Regions from separate parts of the Shewanella sp. FeAMO genome, predicted to be linked through region 1. Evidence: riboswitches for the same ligand, from Rfam matches in the RefSeq annotation. Region 1 holds a riboswitch; each other region holds the start of a gene.
The links. Region 1 has a riboswitch for lysine ahead of lysC (lysine-sensitive aspartokinase 3). Riboswitches for the same ligand answer to the same signal wherever they lie in the genome.
Positions count from the first base shown of each region.

Region 2: it holds a riboswitch for lysine, as region 1 does, so the genes downstream of both, ACWAU4_RS19245 (Na+/H+ antiporter NhaC family protein) here and lysC (lysine-sensitive aspartokinase 3) in region 1, are expected to answer to the same signal.
Region 3: it holds a riboswitch for lysine, as region 1 does, so the genes downstream of both, ACWAU4_RS07220 (Na+/H+ antiporter NhaC family protein) here and lysC (lysine-sensitive aspartokinase 3) in region 1, are expected to answer to the same signal.

Region 1 is NZ_CM132201.1:4,020,079-4,027,558, reverse strand. Features, by position in the region: gene fusA (elongation factor G) at 1-1,830, shown strand, start outside; gene arcA (two-component system response regulator ArcA) at 2,155-2,871, opposite strand; gene ACWAU4_RS18115 (DUF3293 domain-containing protein) at 3,432-3,866, shown strand; lysine riboswitch at 3,949-4,125, shown strand; gene lysC (lysine-sensitive aspartokinase 3) at 4,262-5,629, shown strand; gene ACWAU4_RS18105 (succinylglutamate desuccinylase/aspartoacylase family protein) at 5,619-6,725, shown strand; gene ACWAU4_RS18100 (S8 family serine peptidase) at 6,918-7,480, shown strand, end outside.
Region 2 is NZ_CM132201.1:4,291,841-4,299,320, forward strand. Features, by position in the region: gene ACWAU4_RS19220 (alkaline phosphatase D family protein) at 1-1,424, shown strand, start outside; gene ACWAU4_RS19225 (hypothetical protein) at 1,432-1,815, opposite strand; gene ACWAU4_RS19230 (GNAT family N-acetyltransferase) at 2,024-2,545, shown strand; partial or broken gene ACWAU4_RS19235 (DUF3302 domain-containing protein) at 2,669-2,903, shown strand; gene ACWAU4_RS19240 (HlyD family secretion protein) at 3,218-4,348, shown strand; gene ACWAU4_RS19245 (Na+/H+ antiporter NhaC family protein) at 4,433-6,013, opposite strand; lysine riboswitch at 6,102-6,273, opposite strand; gene ACWAU4_RS19250 (5'-methylthioadenosine/S-adenosylhomocysteine nucleosidase) at 6,486-7,313, shown strand; gene ACWAU4_RS19255 (hypothetical protein) at 7,387-7,480, opposite strand, start outside.
Region 3 is NZ_CM132201.1:1,592,299-1,599,778, reverse strand. Features, by position in the region: gene brnQ (branched-chain amino acid transport system II carrier protein) at 1-556, shown strand, start outside; gene ACWAU4_RS07220 (Na+/H+ antiporter NhaC family protein) at 688-2,259, opposite strand; lysine riboswitch at 2,341-2,539, opposite strand; gene ACWAU4_RS07215 (electron transfer flavoprotein subunit alpha/FixB family protein) at 2,630-3,553, opposite strand; gene ACWAU4_RS07210 (electron transfer flavoprotein subunit beta/FixA family protein) at 3,554-4,303, opposite strand; gene ACWAU4_RS07205 (H-NS histone family protein) at 4,623-5,018, shown strand; gene ACWAU4_RS07200 (amidohydrolase family protein) at 5,312-7,480, shown strand, end outside.

The DNA of each region.
Region 1 (7,480 bases):
GAAGTATATCGTTCTCTGAAAGTTCTGGACGGCGGTGTTGGTGTATTCTGTGGTTCCGGCGGTGTTGAGCCTCAGTCCGAAACCAACTGGCGCTATGCTAACGAATCTGAAGTTGCCCGTATCATCTTCGTAAACAAGCTGGACCGTATGGGTGCCGACTTCCTGCGTGTTGTTGGTCAAATCAAGCGCGTTCTGGCTGCGACACCACTGGTTATGACTCTGCCTATCGGTATCGAAGACGAGTTCAAGGGTGTTGTTGACGTACTGAACCGCAAAGCCTATGTATGGGATGAGTCTGGTCTGCCAGAAAACTACTCTGTAGAAGAAGTTCCAGAAGACATGGTTGATCTGGTTGAAGAATACCGTGAGCAACTGATCGAGACTGCCGTTGAGCAGGACGACGACCTGATGGAAGCCTACATGGAAGGTGAAGAGCCTTCTATCGAAGACCTGAAGCGTTGTATCCGTAAAGGTACCATCAACCTGTCATTCTTCCCCACATACTGTGGTTCTGCTTACCGTAACAAGGGTATGCAGCTGGTTCTGGATGCAGTTGTTGACTACCTGCCATCTCCAACAGAAGTTGAGCCTCAGCCTCTGACTGACCCAGAAACTGGTGAAGAAACCGGTGAAGTAGCTACTGTATCTGCCGATGAGCCACTGCGCGCACTGGCGTTCAAGATCATGGATGACCGTTTCGGCGCCCTGACCTTTATCCGTATCTACTCTGGTAAGCTGAAGAAAGGTGACACTATCCTGAACTCTGCTACCGGTAAGACCGAGCGTATTGGCCGTATGGTTGAGATGCACGCTAACGATCGTAAAGAGATCGATTCTGCTCAAGCCGGTGACATCATCGCTGTTGTAGGTATGAAGAACGTTCAGACTGGTCACACTCTGTGTGATCCTAAGCACGAATGTACTCTGGAGCCTATGATCTTCCCTGAGCCAGTGATCTCTATCGCTGTAACTCCTAAGGACAAAGGCGCTTCTGAGAAGCTGGGTGTTGCTCTGGGTAAGATGGTTGCAGAAGATCCATCATTCCAGGTTGAAACCGACCAAGAAACTGGTGAAACCATCCTTAAGGGTATGGGTGAATTGCACCTGGACATCAAAGTAGACATCCTGAAGCGTACTCACGGTGTTGAACTGACTGTTGGTGCTCCACAGGTAGCTTACCGTGAAACCATCACTCAAGCCGTTGAAGACAGCTACACTCACAAGAAGCAGTCTGGTGGTTCTGGCCAGTTCGGTAAGATCGACTACCGCATCCGTCCAGGCGAAGCTGGTAGTGGCTTCAAGTTCACCTCCAGCGTTGTTGGTGGTAACGTACCTCGTGAATTCTGGCCAGCAGTTGAAAGCGGCTTCGAAGACATGATGAACGAAGGTCCTCTGGCTGGCTTCCCAGTACTGGACGTTGAAGTTGAACTGTTCGACGGTGGTTACCACGCAGTTGACTCCTCAGCAATCGCGTTTGAAATCGCTGCCAAGGGTGCATTCCGTCAGTCTATGCCTAAGGCCAAGCCTCAGCTGCTGGAGCCTGTGATGAAGGTTGACGTGTTCACTCCAGACGATCACGTTGGTGACGTTATCGGTGACCTGAACCGTCGTCGCGGTATGATCAAGGATCAGGAAGCTGGTTTGACTGGCGTACGTGTTAAGGCTGACGTGCCACTGGCAGAAATGTTCGGTTACATCGGTCACCTGCGTACCATGACTTCTGGTCGTGGTCAGTTCTCTATGGAGTTCTCTCACTATGCTCCATGTCCTGCCAACGTGGCTGAGACTGTTATCGCAGAAACCAAGGCTCGTAACGCAGCCAAGAAATAAGGATTAATTATCCTGATAAAAACCCGCCTTGATGGCGGGTTTTTTTATGGGCGAATATCTAGTGCCGCGAAGCCAGCAGAATCAAACTTGCATTCAGCTCGGCGGATGCCGATGAATATCAATGGGCAATCGTATGGCAACTGTTTCCGAAAGTGGCATATGTGGCAAAGGAGCTACCTAAGATAAAGGAGCTGGGATTGGCAGAGAATTGCCGTGAGGAAGCCACTGCGAATATCAGTAGCTGGGGGAACCGAAATAGGTGAGCAGATAAACAAAAGCCAGCTCGATAAGCTGGCTTTGTGCAGGGCCGATAACGCGTGTTTATCAGTCTTCCAGGTTACCGCAGAAACGGTAGCCCTCGCCGTGGATGGTGGCGATGATTTCCGGTGTATCAGGCACACTTTCGAAGTGCTTACGAATACGACGGATAGTCACGTCAACAGTACGGTCGTGTGGCTTGAGCTCACGGCCGGTCATTTTCATCAGCAGCTCAGCGCGGCTGAGAATCTTGCCTGGGTTTTCCACAAAGTGCAGCATAGCGCGGAATTCGCTACGTGGCAGCTTGTAAGATTCACCCTGTGGGCTCACCAGAGAACGGCTGTTGATTTCCAGGCTCCAACCATTGAAACGATAGTATTCAACGGCAGCCTTTTCTTCAATTTCAGCGCCAGAGCTGTTGACTCGAGTCAGCAGGTTACGGGCACGAATGGTCAGTTCACGAGGGTTGAACGGCTTGGTGATGTAATCATCGGCACCGATCTCCAATCCAAGGATCTTGTCCACTTCGTTGTCACGGCCAGTAAGGAAGATGAGACCGATATTGTTGATTTCGCGCAATTCCCGCGCCAACAGCAAACCATTCTTACCTGGCAGGTTGATATCCATAACCACCAGGTTCACCTTGTTTTCCTGCAAGGCTTTGTGCATCTCTGCGCCATCATTGGCTTCGGTTACCACATAACCTTCTGCCTCGAAAATACTTCTCAGCGTGTTACGGGTAACGGCTTCATCTTCAACGATCAGAATGTGCGGGTTTTGCATGTTATTTACCTAATTAAATCAGTTTATCTAACCATGAGCGCGGGTGACGCTCCGCTATACTCTCTAAAACGCCAACATTCACAGGGTTCACGTAAGTGCTGTTCAAAACTGAAATGAAACGGCAACACACTTCATGATTAGCAAAAAGTATGCTCTCCACCCGGAGAGGCGCGAACTGTACTGTCTAGGATTCCCAGTGGCGGGATTTAGTTCCTGAAAGACATGGAAAATCCAGAAAATGTCATCTTAAAACCAGATTACATTTGGTACAGAGTCGTTATCGATAGAGACTTATGCTGTAGCGTAATGGCGCTAGCCGGGTCACACACTTAACTCTAAGCCTCTGTCGATACAATCCATTGTACTAGGATTGGGCATTTGTTAACAAATGAAATGTTAACAAATTAATGTTTAACTATGATCTACATCACAAGTTTTTGCGTTACCTATTGAAAGATAAGCATTTTGTATTTTGTCTTACTGTGAGCTTGCTCACGGGGCTAGGGGAATGCAAAAGCCTTTGCTAGAATAAATCCGGTTCATTAGAGACAGATACTACAATGGATGCTGCATTTGAAAGTCTCTGGCAGTACTACCAGAGCGCATGCTTTTTATTGACTCAGTCGTTTTCTTCCGCTGTTCCTTTCGCTATTGTCACCGCCCATAATCCCCTTGGGCAAAAACTCACTTCTTGCCAAAACCGCCTTCTCGATCGGCAGCTACAACACGATATTGATAAGCTGGGCATTCCTTACCGGGCGATCATAGGCGCTGCTGATGATCTCAGTCATATGGAAAAAAGCTGGGCTCTGTTTCTGGATAAGGCCGCGGCAATAGAACTGGCATCAAAGTATCGCCAAAATGCCCTTTACTACGTTGATAGTGGGCTCTTGACCTTGGTGCCTTGCCTGAAAGGGGAGCGAGAGGTGGCGCTTGGACAGTTTGCTGCCAGGGCGCGCCTGGTCAGCGAGTTACCCGAGCTCAGTGACGGATGAGTTGAGGAAATTTCATCCTGCGCAAATTAGCATTGACTTCATAAGGACTTTATTGCTAATTTTTTCATCCCTTTCGCGAGAAAGGAACAGAAGAGGTGCGTTAACTAGGTAGTGAGTCAGAGGAGGCCAATTCTCCAATGACGGCTCATGAGGGAGATTAACGCCGAGGTCGGGATGCGTATTGGCTACGCTTCCGGTCGGTTGGCCAGGCTGAATCCTGGCGACTGTCACCTGGTTTTGGTGGAGAGCTTCTGGTGACGATCGCTGTTTCCCTGCTATGGGGTGCGTTATCTCTGCACCAGGCTCTTCGAACGTTATCTGTTCGGAGCTTAACTCATGAAATCTATTCTCGTTATCGACCTTTCCCTGTTACCTGCCTGTGGGGGAATGCGCTGATGTCTCTTGTTGTTGCCAAGTTTGGTGGTACCTCAGTTGCCGATTATCAGGCGATGAATCGCTGTGCCGATATAGTGCTTGGAAACCCGGCCACCCGTCTGGTTGTGGTCAGTGCATCCAGTGGCGTAACCAATCTGTTGGTGGAGCTGTCCCAGGCCGACATGGGGGATGAGCGCCGTCTCAAGCTATTGAAAGAGATAGCCACCATTCAATACGCAATTCTGGATAAACTTGGCAGACCGGCAGATGTTGCCGCGGCGCTGGATGCTTTGCTCAGCCGCATGGCAACGCTCAGTGCCAAGTTATTGCAGGCGCCGAGTCATGCTATGGTCGATGAGATCCTATCTTTGGGCGAACAGTGTTCTTCAGCGCTGTTTGCCGCGGTATTGAGAGAACGTGGTGCCAAGGCCAGCGCCTTTGATGTGCGCCAGGTGATGCGTACCGATAGCCATTTCGGTAAGGCCGAGCCACAAATCGCCGAGTTGAAGCGACTGGCGACAGAGAAATTGCAACCCTTGCTTGAGCAGCAACTGCTGGTGACCCAGGGCTTTATCGGCGCCGATGCCGATGGCCGAACCACTACGCTTGGGCGTGGTGGCAGCGATTATTCTGCGGCCCTGTTGGCGGAGGCTTTGGAAGCCGATGCGGTGGAGATCTGGACCGATGTAGAAGGAATTTACACCACAGATCCCAGACTGGCTCCCAACGCCAGGCCTATCGCAGAAATCAGTTTTAATGAGGCGGCTGAGATGGCCACTTTCGGTGCCAAGGTGTTGCACCCTGCCACTATCTTGCCGGCGGTGCGTCAACAGATCCAGGTGTTTGTCGGCTCCAGTCGGGCACCGGAAAAAGGTGGCACCTGGATCCGTCACCAAGTGGAAGATGAGCCGGTATTCAGGGCCGTTGCCGTGAGACGAGATCAGACCCTACTTAACTTGCACAGTTTGCAGATGTTGCATGCCCAGGGCTTTTTGGCAGAGACCTTTGCCGTGTTGGCGCGGCACAAGATCAGTGTCGATCTCATTACCACCTCAGAGGTGAATGTGTCGCTGACGCTGGACAAAACGGGCTCAGATTCGGCCGGCAAGGGGCTTCTGACCGAAGCCCTGCTGCAGGAATTGTCGCAAAACTGCCGTGTGCGGGTGGAAGATAAGCTGGCTCTGGTGGCCATCATAGGCAACAAGATAGCCACTACTGCCGGGATCTGTCGCCGGGTATTTGAAGTGCTTGAACCCCATAACGTCCGAATGATCTGTCAGGGCGCCAGTCCGCACAATCTTTGTGTCTTGGTGTCTGAAGCCGAAGCCGGTGATGTTGTTGCCGCTTTGCATCGTAACCTGTTTGAAGGGGCTCAGGATGCAGCTTGAACATCTGCCGGTTGGGGAGCTGGCCGCCGGCCAGCCCTTGACCATACCTGTTTATCGCTTCAAAGGTACCAGCGATGCGGCGCCCAGCGTCTATATTCAGGCCAATGTGCATGGCGCCGAGGTGCAGGGCAATGCGGTGATTTTGCAGTTGCTGCAGTACTTCAAGGCTCATCCGCCGTTGGGGGATATCACCCTGGTGCCTCTGGCCAACCCCTTGGGGATTAACCAGAAAAGCGGTGAGTTTACCTTGGGCCGTTTCGATCCCATCACAGGTATCAACTGGAACCGAGCCTATCTGGATCAGGCTGTCCACCTGGATGACTGGTATCTGCTGCACGGTGAGCTGCCGGAGCCAGCACTGTTTGACGCTTTTCGTCGTCTTCTTATTGCCAACTGTGAGCAGGCATTGGCCAATCCCTGGGGAGTGACGACCGGGCAGAGATTGGCGCTCAATCTGCAGAAACTGGCGCACGGTGCTGACATAGTGCTGGATCTGCACACCGGCCCCAAGTCCTGTAAACATCTCTATTGCCCCGAGTATGAGCTGTCTGCTGCCGGCTACTTTCATATTCCCTATACCCTGGTGATGCCTAAAGGTTTTGGCGGCGCGATGGATGAAGCGGCCTTCAATCCCTGGTGGCAGCTCAGCGACTATGCCAATAGCCGGGGCAGAGAGCTGAAAGTCGCAGTGTCGGCCTTTACTTTGGAGCTTGGCAGCCAGGAGCGTATCGATCTTGCTGATGCCAGCCGGGATGCGGAAGGCATATTAAGTTATCTGAGCTATAGAGAGGTGATAGCCCAGAGCATACAGCCCGAGGTGATGTCGCGTTTTGCTTGTATGCTGAAAGACTATCGAAAGTTTCACGCACCTATGGCAGGTATGGTGGAGTATCTGGCCGAGCCGGGAGTACCTTTGGCTGCGGGCGCGCCTCTGGTCAATATGCTCAGGCTCGACCGAGTCGATGCCGGCACTGAAGTCACCAGGCTCTCACTCAATGAGGATGTGATCCCCGTGCTGCATTTTGCCTCGGCGTCTGTGCATCAAGGTACTGAGCTCTACAAGGTGATGACCAACTACTTCACTCTTTCTGGTTAAGTCAAAGCCGGATATGAAATCCTTTTTAGCGTCTACCATTCTGTAACTGGCTGATAATTTGTAATATTTTGTGTCTTTTGTTTCTTGTTTGTATCAATTAGTGTTACAAGAATTAATCCCTTTGTATTAAGGGAGTGTTTTTGAGCATGGAAACATAAAACAACAATAAGCAGTCTTATAGGGAGTAGACAAGTGAAGAGTCAAGTTGCAATAGCCGTTTCAGCAGCGCTGTTATCTATGGCATTCCATTCAGAAGCCGCGCCAGTGAGCGTATCGGATCCATTTATTTCGTCGGATCTGCTTAGTGCGTCCAGCGGCCTCAAAGGACAACAGCAAGGGGTGGGGCAACATAAGTTTGTCAAAGAGCCTGGACTTGCAGAGGGTAAATACACTTATATAGTGCGCCTTAAAGATCCCTCTGTGGCGAATTATGCCGGTGGTATTGTCGGGCTTGAAGCCACCAGTCCACAACGAAGCCAAGGGCTGGCGCCCCAAAAGGCTCCCAAGCTGAATACCGCCAGTGTGGCGGTGAAGTCCTACGTGAAGTATTTGAATGCCAAACAACAGAACTTTTTAATGAGTGCCGCGGCCCAAGGGGTTCAGTTGCAGGCCAAGGCCAGATATCACTATGCCTTTAATGGCCTGGCTGTCACCATGGATCAGCAGCAGGCTGAAGCCCTGTCCAAGTTACCCGAAGTGGCGTTCATTGAGCGGGAAAGCCTCTATTCAATGGATACCGACAGTAGCCAGAGCAT
Region 2 (7,480 bases), 270 kb from region 1:
TGCTGATGTTGAGCGGCGATCAGCTCTATGTCGATGATGTGGCTGGCCCCACCCTGGTGGCCATTGCCCAGGTAATAGCGCTGCTGGGACTAAAACAGGAAAGCTTTAGCGACGCCCCGCTCAAAGACTCGGCGCAGATAGATTATGGCCCAGACTCCCTCTACCTGCGGCCAAAGCAGCTCTTGCCCCGAACCCAGTATCCGGCCAAGACAGCACTCTGGCGCTGGTATATCAACCACCCCATATTCACCTCCTCGATGGCAGAAAACCATCTGCTGAGCTTCGCCGAAGTTACTGCCCTGTATCTTTTAATCTGGTCGCCGGAACTGTGGCAGCAACTGGAACTGCCGCAACAGTTGCCCGGGCTGAGCGGTAAACGGGCACAGGAGTGGCAGGCCCAGTGGCAACATCTGTTGGAGTTCAAGGCTGGCCTTGGCAAGGTTAGGCGCCTTTTGGCGCATCTGCCTACCTATATGATTTTCGACGATCATGACATTACCGACGACTGGAACCTGACGGCCCGCTGGGAAGAGGCCGCCTATGGCCACGCCTTCTCCAAGCGCATCATAGGCAATGCCTTGCTGGGTTACACCCTGTTTCAGGCTCTCGGCAATCAACCCAAGAGGTTTACCGACTTTTTCGAAGAGCTGAGCGGCCTCTATCTGGCCGACAGTGAGCGCCAGGATGCCCTGATAGACAAGCTGCTCAAGTGTGAGAACTGGCACTACACCCTGGATACTCAACCCAGAATGGTGGTACTGGATACCCGTACCCGCCGCTGGCGCAGCGAATCCAACCTGGCCAAGCCTTCCGGGTTGATGGATTGGGAGGCGCTGATGGATCTTCAGCAGGCACTGCTGGGGCAGGATAAGGTCATCATAGTGTCGGCGGCACCGATTTTCGGGGTCAAACTGATTGAGGCGGTGCAGCGCACGGCCACCCTGATCGGAGCTTCGCTGCTGGTGGACGCCGAAAACTGGATGGCGCACCCTGGCGCCGCCAACGCCCTGCTGTCGATCTTCATGCACAGACGTACCCCGCAGGAGTTTGTGATCCTCTCCGGCGATGTGCACTACTCCTTTGCTTATGACATAGGGATCCGCTTTCGCCGCGCCAGTCCCAACATTTACCAGATCACCGCCAGCGGCATCAAAAATCAGTTCCCGGAAAAGCTGCTGCCTGTGTTTGATAAGCTCAACGGTTGGCTCTATGGGCATTTCTCGCCGCTCAATCTGCTGACCAAACGCAAACGTATGTCGATCCGCGGCCGCCGCCCCAATGGGGAACGCAGCAAACGCCTGGTCAACCAAAGCGGTATCGGCCTCCTGGAACTGGCAGAAAACGGCGCCCCCAAGCGGATAGCCGTACTGCATGCCGATATGAGCCTGACCGAGTTTCAAGCGCCCAAAGAGAGCCGCGACTGACAAAGGCTCAAGCTTGCTCACCTGCCTTTGGAGTCGTTTTCGGCGGATTGATATCAGGAGTGGTTATCGTCTCCTTGACAACTTCCGAGGCACAGGCGTCTGGATAAAGCTCATCATAGACATCCAGCGCCCTATCACGGAAAGAAAGCACGATGTAACCTATCAGCAACTCCAGTGCAATCACCACAACACCATACCAAGAGCCAAACAACTTAAGGAACAGATCCCAAAGCTCAGCGGTATCACCGCTCTTGATCGCGATACCGGCCAAACCGGACAAGGGCAAGATCAATATGGTTACACCAAAAGCAGTCAACAGATTAGTACTTATTTTAATTAAGGTTTCCGCATGTACTTCTCTGGCTTTACGACTCCTTTGCTCCACTTTCATTTGTCACATCCTTTTATTGACCTAATACAATCAAAATAACTGTTACTTTGGCTAATGTTAACCATCTCTAGCAAGTACAGCACCCACCTCTCGACTGCAATACAACACACTGAATGGCTACCTGCTCCAATTCATATGTTCCCATTGAAGTAATGGCGCATCGACCGGCTTGTGGCATACTCAGGCGAAACCACCTTGGGAGCCTAAGATGCATCTGTGTCACTGCCAACTTGAGCAACATGGCGAGGCGATACGCGCCATCTTCAACCATGCCATTGCCCATACCACAGCCCTTTATGAATACCAGCCAAGGAGCGAGCAGCAGATCCGCGACTGGTTCGGCGCCAAACAGCAAGGCAACTGGCCGATTCTGGGCGCCGAGGATGAGCAGGGACAACTGTTGGGATTTGCCAGCTTAGGCCCCTTTCGCGGCTATCCGGCCAATCTCTATTCGGTGGAACACTCTGTGTATGTGCACCCGGAGCATAGAGGCAAAGGGGTAGCGCGCTTTCTGATGCAGCATTTGATAACCCAGGCCCGGGAGCGCGGCATGCGCACCATGGTGGGCGCCATAGATGCCGGAAACCAGGCCAGTATCGCCCTGCACCTGAAGTTGGGGTTCAAACACTCAGGCACCCTACCCCAGGTGGGCTATAAGTTCGGTCGCTGGCTGGATTTGGCGTTTTATCAGCTTATGCTGCCGGGACCTGCCGAGCCCAAAGAGAACTAACTCTATTCTGGCGCGAGTCGATTTTCGTCTTATACCCCTGAAAAAATTCATCATTCCCGGGCAATCCGCCAGCAGCCATCTACACTTATTCAAGCGTATTTGCGAATAAGGGAACCCGATTAGATGACACTGGATTATATCGCACTGGGGATGCTGATCTTTGTCGCCCTGGTGATCTTCTACGGGGTGATAGTGATCCACGACATCCCCTACGAGCTGGCCAAGAAACGCAACCACCCCCATCAGGACGCCATTCACTATGCCGGCTGGGTGAGCCTGTTTACCCTGCATGTGCTGTGGCCGTTTCTGTGGATCTGGGCCACACTCTGGCGCGAGGACAGGGGCTGGGGCTTTGACAAAATCCAACAGGAGCAGCAATCACTGCACCATGAAACCGTACTCCTGGCGCAACAGTTGGAGCTATTGAGTGAAAAAGTCGCCGCCCTGGAAGCCCAAAAGCATGCCGCAGAGGCTCTTGCAGCGCCGAGTGCCCAAGTCCAAGTCCAAAGCCAAAACCAAGCCCCAACCCAAGTCCAAACATCTTCAGAAGAGCCCCCAGCCGCCCCCAAACCCACCAGCGGCGTGGACTTGGATACGGCAACAGACTCGGCCGACATTCCAGGTACAGATAATCAGACCCAGAGCAATAACAAAAATGGGGAGAACAGATAAATGGATCTCTTGCTTATCCTAACTTATACCGCCATCTGCGTCGCCATCTTCAAGATTTTCCGCATCCCGCTCAACAAGTGGAGTGTGCCCACCGCCGTGCTCGGCGGAGTAGTACTGATAGGCACCTTGATTTTGTTGATGAACTACAACCATCCCCATACCGCCATGGGCAGCCAGATGTATGTCACCACCCCGCTGATCCCCTCGGTGCGCGGCAAGGTCATAGAAGTACCCGTCATCCCCAACAAACTGCTGAAGGAGGGCGAGCTGCTGTTCCGGGTCGATCCGACTCCTTATCAGACAGAAGTCACCCGGCTGGAGGCCAGCCTGGAGCAGGCCAAACAGGCGGTATTGGGGCTGGACGCCGCCTATAAGGCCGCCGAGGCCAGTCGCATCAAGGCCGAGGCCGAACGGGACAGAACCCAACTGGAATATGAGCGCTACCGCAGCGGTTTTGAAAAAGGCGCCTTTACCCGCGCCGATGTCGACAACCGTCGTCAGTATTATCTCGGCGCCCAGGCCTCAGTAGAGGCGGCCGAGGCCGAAGCCCGGCGCGCCAAGCTGGCACTGGAAGCCGAGTATCAGGGGCAAAACACCCAGGTGGCCGAAATTGCCGCCATGTTGGAAAAAGCCAGATTCAATCTGGAAGAAACCAGCATGCGCGCCCCCTCAGACGGTTATGTGACCCAGTTGACCCTGAGACCGGGAATGATGGTGGTGCCCATGCCCCTCAGGCCTGTGATGACCTTTGTCCATCAAGAGGAGCGCTTTTTTGTCGGCGCCTTTAGGCAAAACTCGCTGCTGCGGCTGAAACCCGGTTTCAAGGCCGAGCTGATCTTCCGCGCCCTGCCGGGCAAGGTGTTTCAAGCCGAAGTGATCGAAGTGCTGCCGGCCATAGGTGAATCTCAGGTGCAGGCGCAGGGGCAGCTCTATGGCTCGTCACAAATTCGCCTCAACGGCCGGCCACTGGTAAAACTCAAGCCGCTGGATGATCTGAGTCAGTATCATTTGCCACTGGGCACCAATGTGGAGATCGCCATCTATTCCGATAGCTTTGAGCATGTATCAATCATGCGTAAAGTATTGATAAGGATGAAAAGCTGGCAGAACTATCTCTATCTGGATCACTGATATTCCTTATCGACGCAAAAGCCTTTGGCAAGAGTAAAAAGCCCCAGGAACACTCCCGGGGCTTTTTTGTATCCCATCTCAGCCTCAGCTGATGGCGGCCTCGGGAGCCGCCTGGAAGCGCCTAGCGTGATAGAGGCAGAAGAGTGCAAACCAAGCGGCACTCACCAGGAAACCGGCCAGGGTGGAATGCAGCAGCCCCATGGCCAGATACCCCAGCGCCGCCCCGAAGGCGACGGTCAGGGCATAAGGCAACTGGGTCAGCACATGATCTATATGGTGACAGCCGGCGCCGGTGGCCGACAAAATACTGGTACTGGAGATGGGCGAGCTGTGATCGCCAAACACAGCGCCGGCCAGCACAGCCGACAACATGGGCAGCAGGAGTTGGATATCGCTGGCGGCGGCCATATCACCGGCGAGTGGCAACATGATACCAAAAGTGCCCCAGCTGGTGCCTGTGGCAAAAGCCATTGCACAGGAGAGCACAAACACCACCACAGGCAGCAGCCCTGTGGGCAGGTTGCCGTTGGCCAGGCTGGCGAGATATTTGCCGGTTTCCATGTCACGCACCACGGCGCCTATGGTCCAGGCAAACAGCAGTATGTTGATCGCCGGCAACATGGCCATGACGCCTCTGGGGGCGGCGCGCAGCCAAGTGGATATCCCAAGACCGAGACGCAGAGCCAACAGGCCGGACACCGCCAGGCTGCAAAGGGCGCCATAAACCAAAGACGAACCCACATTGGTATGTTCAAAGGCGCCCAGCACACTGAAGGCCTGACCATTGGCGGCCAATACCTGAGCCCCGGAGTCCAGCATGAAATAGATACTCGCCGCCGTCAGTGTCACTATCGGCAACACCATATCCAGCATGCCGCCGCGGCTGTCGGCCGGGGCTTCCATATCCAGCCCTATTGGCCGGCCCTTGGATTCATCCCAGAGCTTGCCTTCGAGCGCCCGCTGCTCATGCTGTCGCATCGGCCCAAGATCCAGTTGGAAGGCGATGACTACCACCACCATGATCAGGGTAAATACCGCATAGAGATTCATGGGGATCATCTGCACAAAGGCGGCGATCGGGCTCTGCTCTGTCACCCCATGGGCCACGAGTATGCCGCCCACCAGGGCGATGATATAGGCCCCCCAAGAGGAGATGGGCATCAATACGCACACGGGTGCCGCGGTTGAGTCCAGCAGATAGGCCAACTTGGCGCGGGAGATCTGGAATCTGTCGGTCACAGGGCGGCAAATGGGCCCCACCGACAGACTGTGGAAGAAGTCGTCAATAAAGAAGGCAAACACCATCAAGCCGGTGAGCGACTTGGCGCTCTTGCGGCTCTGGCAGCGCCTGGCGGCCCATTCGGCGAAGGCCCGGGTCGCACCCGAGGCGGTCATCAAGCTGATAAGCCCACCCAGCAGCAGCATAAACAGCAGCATATTCAGGTTATCGCTGTTGGGAGCACCATCGACCCAGAAGATTTTCAGCACACTGTCAAACAGGTAGCGCAGCGATTGCAGCGGTGAAAACTGCTGCAACATCAGGCTGCCGGCGACTATGCCAACCCCGAGGGAGAGCAGTACTCTACGGGTGATGATCGCCAGCGCAACCGCCAGCAGAGGAGGAACTATGGACCAGGGAGAGTCCGCAAAATGCATGATATTCATGATCTCTTTACACCTAAAACAACTAAGGTGGAGATCTACCGATAGGATCGAAGAAACTCAGACCAAGGAGGGCAGAAACTTCTCAGCTCCTTCAGGTAGCGCTCCATAGTGGATGACTATGGCAGTCCTGCACCTGTTAGATACAGAACCAGCAGCTAGGTTTGATGGCCTGGCTACTTCGGCGCCGACTCCTTTCCCCGGGCCTCAAAGGCATCACCCTCTTCCCGGTTACTCTTAGGCAGCGCGCCTCTACTCAAAGGTATTCGACTGGCATTCTAACTATCACGGCCCCAATAGCAAGCCAGATTGTGCCTCTGGCGGTAAATATCCCTCCCGGTTGGCATTAAGCCTTTGGCAAGTGACTCATGTCTGGGCTCGCAAATGCCAACTCCGGCTGTTGACGGCAACCACAGCTACACCTAGGATCGCCCTCCCCTACCGCGACACTGAAATAACAATTAAAGGTGTGCAAATGACTCTGTTACAACGTTTTTGTGTGGCACTCTGTGCCTTGTTCTCCAGCCATTCCATGGCAACGCCCACCCGGTCACCTATACTGCTGCAAGGCGCCATGGATGTCGAAGTCGACACCCTGGTTCAGGCCCTGAAAGACCCCAAACAGACAACTCTTGGTTCCTGGACTTTCTGGCAAGGCACTCTGGATGGCTATCCTGTCATAGTGTCCCGTACTGAAATAGGTATGGCCAATGCCGCCGCCTCCACCACACTGGCGATAGAAAAATTTCAACCCGGTTTTATTATCAACCAGGGCACCTCCGGCGGCCACGACCCGGCGCTGCACCGCGGCGACATAGTATTGGGGAAATACAGCTTCAATATGGGTTCCTATCGCAGCGATCTACACCCCAAAGGCCAGGGCATAGATCCCAAACGCTGGCATAACTTCGATGTCACCATGCGTTTGCGTCAGGATGGCAAGCTGGTGGAACACAAGCGCTTTGATGCCGATCCCAAGCTGCTGGCTCTGGGACAACAACTGGCGTCAGCTTATCGCCATGGCAAGGTAGTGACCGGCGTGATCGGCAGTGCCGATGAGTGGAACCGCGAAGTCGACCGCATCGAGTGGCTGCACCAAACTTATCAAACCTCGGCCGAAGAGATGGAAACCGCTGCGGCCGCCCTGGTTGCCAAGGCCTATGCGATCCCTTTTATCGGGATTCGGGTACTCTCCAATACCGACCTGCACGGCGAAGAGTTTGAGCCACAAACCGCTATCCACTGTCAGCAGTTTGTCATTGAGTACACCAAGAAGTTGATCGCAGGTTTGGAAGGTAAATAAGTCGCGAGGACTTCAAAGTAAAAGCCGGTGATATTGTCCACCGGCTTTTGTTTTTTCAGGCCCTCATCTTAAGCTAGCTCGCCGGCGATAAGAAAATGGCCTCCACCTCTTTGGCCAGTGTCTGCCAGCCCAGTTTCGAATAGCCTTGCTGGTAACGGTATTCCCAA
Region 3 (7,480 bases), 2.4 Mb from region 1:
TATTCTGACCACCTTTACCACAACACATTTTGGTATTTTAGGTACCTTGCTGTTGGGAGCTGTGATGATATTGGCTTGCCTGACGACGATAATCGGCGTGACGACTGCCGGCAGTGAGTTTTATAGCCGCACATTCAGTCAAGTGTCTTACCGTAACAGTGTGCTGGTCACCATGATAATTGGAGCGTTGGTTGCCAATATTGGTCTGGAGCAACTTTTGCAGATCACCCAACCCGTCGTGGTAGCCCTGCATCCGATTGCGATTGCCCTGTTATTGATTGCCCCGCTACGGCGCCTTGTGTCCATGTCTGGCGTACTTGCAACCTTAGCGGCAGCGTTGATCTTTGGCGCTCTGGACGCCTTGCATATTCTCGGCAGTATGCCTGCCAGCCTGGATGCAATTTTGAACCAATATCTACCCTTATACGCTTGCTATGCAGCTTGGATTGTCCCGACGGTTATTGTTCTGGCCATAGCGACGAGTTTGACTCTGTTTGCCCGCTCGGCATCGGTTCGCGTCATCACGGAAAACTCAATAGAGCTGCCACAAAAATAATTGGCGAGGCCGGTTTGAATCAATAGATATTTAGCCTGAATATCCAAGACGAGAGTACGCCTCCAACTCCAATGGCCCTGAAATATAGGTAACAAAAAACGCTGCCAAGGCAGCGTTTTTTAATTGGCCGGTTAGGCAGCACTGTTTTTGGGCTGCTGCCACTTGAGCCACACCAGCCCCAGCATGAACAGCACACAACTGCTGGCAAGCCCAAGCCCTACCGACTCGGTAAAGCCGAGTACTATATAGCCGCCGAGGGAAATAACTGCGACCAAGACCGCATAGGGCAACTGAGTCAGCACATGGTCGATATGATGGCAGCTGGCACCTGTGGATGACAGAATCGTGGTGTCCGATATCGGCGAGCAGTGATCGCCAAACACAGCCCCGGAAAGCACGGCGGCCAGCATAGGCAACATCATGCCACTGTGGCTGCCCATGGCCATATCGGCGGCAATCGGCAACATGATACCAAAGGTGCCCCAGCTGGTGCCGGTAGAAAAGGCGGTAAGCCCTGCCAAAATAAATAGCACGGCCGGCAGCAAGGCAAAGGGAATATTGCCACTGGCGAGACTGGCCATAAACTTGCCGGTTTCCAGTGAGCCTATGATCCCGGCTATGGTCCAGGCAAACATCAGAATATAGATGGCCGGCAACATGGAACGGGCACCCGAGGTGAGTGCCTTGAGGATCATCTTGGCTTCAATCTTCTGGATAAAGGCCAGCAGCAGCGTCACCACCAGACCGATGGAAGCGCCGAAAAACAGTGACGAGCCCACATCGGTTTTCTCGAAGGCACCTATGATACTAAAAGGCAGGCTTTCTGCCGCCAGGGCATCGGCACCACTGGAAACCATAAAATAGAAGGTCGCCACCACCAAGACACCTATGGGCAGGAACAGGCCGTGCACCTGGCCGGTTTCCGCCTCGGGCAGATCGGCATTGGCACCGGGTGGCAGCCCCTTGGACTCATCATAGAGATTGCCCTTGCGGGCGTTGAACTCGTGTTTGCGCATGGCGCCAATATCCAGCTCCATAAAGGTGACGCACAGCAAGAGTGCCAGGGCAAACAGGGCATAGAAGTTCATCGGGATCATCTGCACGAAAGCGCTCAGATGTCCTACTTCAGTAAAACCGTGGGCGGTGAGAATGCCGCCGATAAGGGCGATAATATAGGCGCCCCAACTGGATACCGGCGAGATAACGCACACGGGCGCCGCGGTAGAATCCAAAAGATACGCCAGTTTGGAGCGGGAGATATAATATCTGTCGGTCAGAGGCCTAGCGATACTGCCCACCACCAGGCTGTTGAAGTAGTCATCGATAAACACCGCACAGCCGAGAAACATGGTCAGCAGCTTGGCATCACGGCGATTACGGATATGCTGTCTGGCCCAGTTGGCAAAGGCTCTGGCCGAGCCACTGACGGTGATCAGCGCAGTGATCATCCCCAGCAGCACCAGGAATCCCAGAATATACAGGTTCCAGGCATTGAAAGCGTCATCGTCCCATACCAGGGAAAGCACCCTTTGCCCCAGATAAACCCCGGTGTCCAATACCGACCATTGATTGAGCAACAAGGCTCCAATCAATATCCCCAACCCCAGCGATAACAACACCCGACGGGTGAGGATCGCCAATAAAATTGCCACAACCGGCGGCAACAAAGAGAGTGCCGAATCGGCATAACTTGTTAGTGTCATTGAGTCTTGTTCTTCGTTAAATACGAATGGAGGGCAACTGAACTGGTGGGAAAAGGCAATGGCATACCGAGTAGCACCTGTCCTTTCAGTAGCGCTCCATAGTAACGTCAATCTGTCATCCCGACAGAATATACTATGGCAGTGCTGCCCCTATTTGGTAACAGCCCCAGCGGTGGACCTTGATAAGTCGCAACCACTTCGGCACCAAATCCTTTCGCGATACATAAACGGAATCACCCTGCTTACCGCTACTGATATTTAGTGCGCCTCTACTTCTCAGGACGCCTGATGTCAGGCGTGAGGCACATAAAAACATAGGCGGCTTTGAGGATGCTACCCCAAAGCCGCCTATCGTGACCTAGATCACAGATTAAATCAACTCGTTCAATTTAGGCACAACATCAAACAGATCAGCTTCCAAGCCATAATCGGCAACCTGGAAGATAGGCGCTTCAGGATCTTTGTTGATGGCCACAATGACTTTTGAGTCCTTCATCCCGGCCAGATGCTGAATCGCCCCGGAGATACCCACAGCAATATAAAGCTCTGGCGCCACGATTTTACCCGTCTGGCCAACCTGCAGGTCGTTGGGAACAAAGCCGGCATCCACTGCTGCCCGCGATGCACCTACGGCGGCGCCCAGCTTATCGGCCAAGGCTTCCAGCATGGCAAAGTTTTCGCCACTACCCATACCGCGACCACCGGAAACAATGACTCTGGCGCTGCCAAGCTCCGGACGAGCCGACTCGGTCAGGCTCTGGGATACAAAGCTGCTCTTGGCGTCAAAGACGCTATCGAGCTGATTGATTTCAGCTGAGCCTGCCTCAGCAACGGCGTCGAAGGCGCTGGCGCGCACTGTGGCCACTTTCTTATCGTCCAGGCTCTTAACGGTTGCCATGGCGTTACCGGCATAGACGGGACGGACAAAAGTCTCGGCATCAATCACCTTGGTGATCTCAGAAAGTTGAGCCACATCCAGCAAAGCCGCCACTCTTGGCAGAATATCCTTCCCCTGGCTTGAAGCTGCAGCCAGAATGTGGCTGTAGTCGCCACTCAGAGACAAGATGAGTTCTCCAATATTGTCGGCAAGATGAGCACCATAGGCAGGGTTATCGGCCAGCAGTACTTTACTGACGCCTTCAAGCTTGGCGGCAGCATCGGCGGCGGCCTTACAATCCTGACCGGCAACCAAGAGGTGAATATCTCCCCCTATGGCTTTGGCTGCGGCGACAACTTTGGCTGTGTCCTGTTTCAGGCTGGTATTATCGTGTTCTGCTATTACTAATACGGCCATTTAGATCACCTTCGCTTCGTTTTTCAACTTGTCCACCAGCTCCTCAACGGAAGCCACCATCACACCCGCCTGACGGCTGGCCGGCGTTGCTACCTCCAACACCTGTACGTGCTGCTTGAGCGCCACTCCCAGGTCATCAATGCTCATGGTCTCCAGCGGCTTGCGCTTGGCTTTCATGATATTGGGCAAAGAAGCATAGCGGGGCTCATTCAGACGCAGATCTGCGGTGACCACGGCAGGCAGAGGCATGGACAGAGTCTGTAAGCCGCCATCCACTTCACGGGTGACCAGCAGAGTTTCGCCTTCCAGCTTCACTTCAGATGCAAAGGTTGCCTGAGGCATACCGGCGAGCGCCGCCAGCATCTGTCCTGTCTGATTGTTATCGCCGTCGATGGACTGCTTACCGAGCAGAATAAGTTGCGCCTGTTCCTTGTCCTGCACCGCCTTGAGCAGTTTGGCAATAGAAAGGGGCACCAGCTCTTCATCGGTTTCGATGTGAATGGCACGGTCGGCACCCAGAGCCAGTGCGGTACGCAGTTGCTCCTGTGCCGCCTTGGGACCTATGCTGACAACGACGACTTCAGAAGCACTGCCGGCTTCTTTCAGACGCACGGCTTCTTCTACCGCAATCTCACAAAATGGATTCAACGCCATTTTCAGGTTGGCTGTTTCAACGCCTGTGTTGTCGGCCTTGACCCTGACCTTCACATTGGCATCGACCACACGTTTTACTGGCACCAATACTTTCATAGGGTTTCCTTCCTACACCTTGTATCTAATGTGGGTTGCGTACCGATGATACCAGGGCCATCAGTACAGGATGGCTCAACTTTACGTGCTGTTGACGTTAACGTCAACAGCAACTTAAACGCTCGTTTGTCACTTCTGTCACACTTTAAGGCCAGTTTTTTGAACACTTGGCAACTTTCATGGTCATAGAATTGAGTTAAATAAAGAAATTAATGTCAATTGGCGTAAAAATATTTGATCCAGACTCTTATAGTTTCTATTATTTATAGCGATGTTCACCATAACCCAATTTATAAATTAGCGTGGGACCAAAATACTTATGAGCGATTTTCTTGATATATTGACTCACGGTCGTCGTTTTAAGGCCGCAGTAAAAGAGTTGAGCGTTGCAGATCTGCGCGATCTGGCTGCCAAATTGGATAAGATCATTATTGATCGTGAAGAGGAAGCCAAGGAAGAAGAAAAGGCACAAGCTGAACGTCTTTCTAAAATAGAAGATATCCGTAAGCAGATGGAAGCCGTTGGCCTGTCTGTTGAAGATCTGGGTAATGTTGCTGCCGCCAAGGCTGCTCCCAAGAAGCGTGCTCCTCGCCCACCAAAATACAAAATCGTTGTAGATGGTGAAACTATTACTTGGACCGGTCAAGGCCGTATGCCAACTGTATTCAAGAACGAAGTAGACAAAGGTCGTTCAATGGATGATTTCCTGATCTAATCAGGCATCTATTTACTTAAGCCTCGACAGTGTCGGGGCTTTTTTATGTCTGATAGACGTCTGGCATCTGTTAAAAAGCCTTACAATTACGCCTTGGCATTTACATTTTGACTGGGTTAACTTTTATGGACATCAGCACAGCCATGTATCCCGTCGGCCTCAGATACCTTTTTGTATTATGGATATCTGTAACTCTTTGGTAAAAAAGTAGTGAATATATACTGATGTTCATATCTTTTTACTGATAGCTGTGACTTTTCCCCAAAAGAATAATGACAAGGTAGCCACAACAGATGAAACCCTCTTTCCCCGCCGCAAAACTGCTGTTTATCAGCCTTGTGGCCTGCAGCGCCTACGCCGATGAAACGCAACTGACAGACAATACTCCGAGATTGACCGCCTTAACCCACGCCAAACTCATGCTCTCCCCGGGTAAGCAATTGGATAACGCTACCCTGCTTATTGAAAATAACCGGATAAAGCAAGTTATTTCCAATAATGAAATTCCACAAAATGCTTATAAGATAGATCTCAATGGTTACACCATCTATCCGGGGTTTATCGATCCCTTTGCCGAATATGGCTTGGAGTATTCAGAATCACAGGCAACTATTGAAGGCCCTGTCTATCGGATAAACCCCAAAGGGGCTGTGGCTGCAAATGGGGCTATTCACGCAGAGAAAGAATGGTTTTCCTATGTATTGGCAGATAAAGAAGCCGCGTCAAATTGGATAAGCAATGGCTTTACCAGCGTTCAGAGTGCTCATCTTAACGGAATATTCAGGGGAATTGGTGTTTCACTGTCTTTGGCGGACAAGAATAGCAATCAACTGATATATAATCCCCAAAGTCGACATTTTATGGCTTTTGATAAAGGCAATTCACCACAGGACTACCCCAACTCCCTGATGGGAAGCATAGCGTTAATAAGACAGACTCTCAGTGATGCCAACTGGTATAACCAGAATAAAATGAAAGCAGCCGGCCGCGAGGATTTATTGTCACCGGAATTTAATATCGCCCTTGAGCGCTTGCACGATATAAAAACTCGTGGTGCGATATTTGACACCCGAAACCTCAATAACCAGTTGCGTGCAGCCAAACTCTTGAGCCAAGAAGATATCCAGCCAATCTTACTGGGAAATGGCCAGGAATATGCAAGAGTGAGAGAACTGCAGGAATATCGACCCGTGTTGATATTGCCGTTGAACTTCCCCGCTGCCCCTCAGGTCAGTGATGAAGACAATGCCAGGGAAGTACCACTCAGAACCTTGAGACACTGGGAGCGGGCACCGAGCAATCCTGCTGTGATGGCCGCCAACAATATCCCCTTCTCCTTCACCCAATACGGCATGGACGGTAAAGCCTTTTGGCCCAGGTTGAGAATGGCGCTGCAAGCCGGTCTCGACGAAGAAACCGCATTGGCAGCGCTGACCACAGAAGCCGCTGCGGCCGCCGGCATAGATAATTTGGTCGGTAAACTGGCGCCCGGCTATATGGCCGATCTGGTGATAGCCAAAGGCAATCTGTTTCAGGACGGCGAAATAGTCAGCGTATGGTTGCAGGGCGAAGAGCAAAAACAGCTGGCTCCGGAATTCCAGTGGCAAGGCAGTTATCGCCTGCATTTGGCTGAACTGGAATTGGATCTTGAGCTGCAACTGACCCAGCAAACGCCCCGAAAACTCAGGGGCAACCTCAGCAGTGGCGATCAACAGATAGCGCTTGCTCACCTGAAAGCCGACAGCAAACGCCTGAGTTTCAGCGTCAATTTGCAGGGTGCCGGCATAAATGGCATCAGTAGATTGACTCTATGGCAAGATGATGAAGGGTTGAGAGGAAGACTCTTGAGTGCCGATGGCGCCGTGACTCAACTGGCCGGCTCAAGATTGCCGCACGCGCCTTTAATGCCAGAGACAGAAGAGGATACACGGACAAATACTCAGGCAACAAGCCCCAAAACTGTGTCAAAGACCGGGCCAAAGACTGAACCCGAGTATCTCAGTCGTTTGACGAGTCCACTGCAAGCCTATGGCCGCAGTGAGCTGCCAGGTACGGAAAAACTGCATATCCGCAATGTCACCCTCTGGACTTCAAGCGAGGCCGGCATTATTGGCAACAGCGACCTGCTTATGGCCGATGGCAAGATTGAAAAGATTGGCACAGATCTCAGCACTCCGGCAGGTTATCAGGTCATAGAGGGAGCAGACATGCACCTGACCGCCGGGATCATAGATGAGCATTCCCACATTGCCGTCAACGGCGGCCTCAATGAGATGTCCGATGCCATCACCTCAGAAGTGCGAATAGCCGATGTGCTTAACCAGGATGATATTGCCATCTATCGCTCCTTGGCCGGTGGCGTCACTACCGCCAATCTGCTGCATGGCAGTGCCAACCCTATAGGTGGCCAGTCGCAGGTTATTCAACTGCGCTGGGGAGAGTCGGCCGAGGGACTCAAGTTC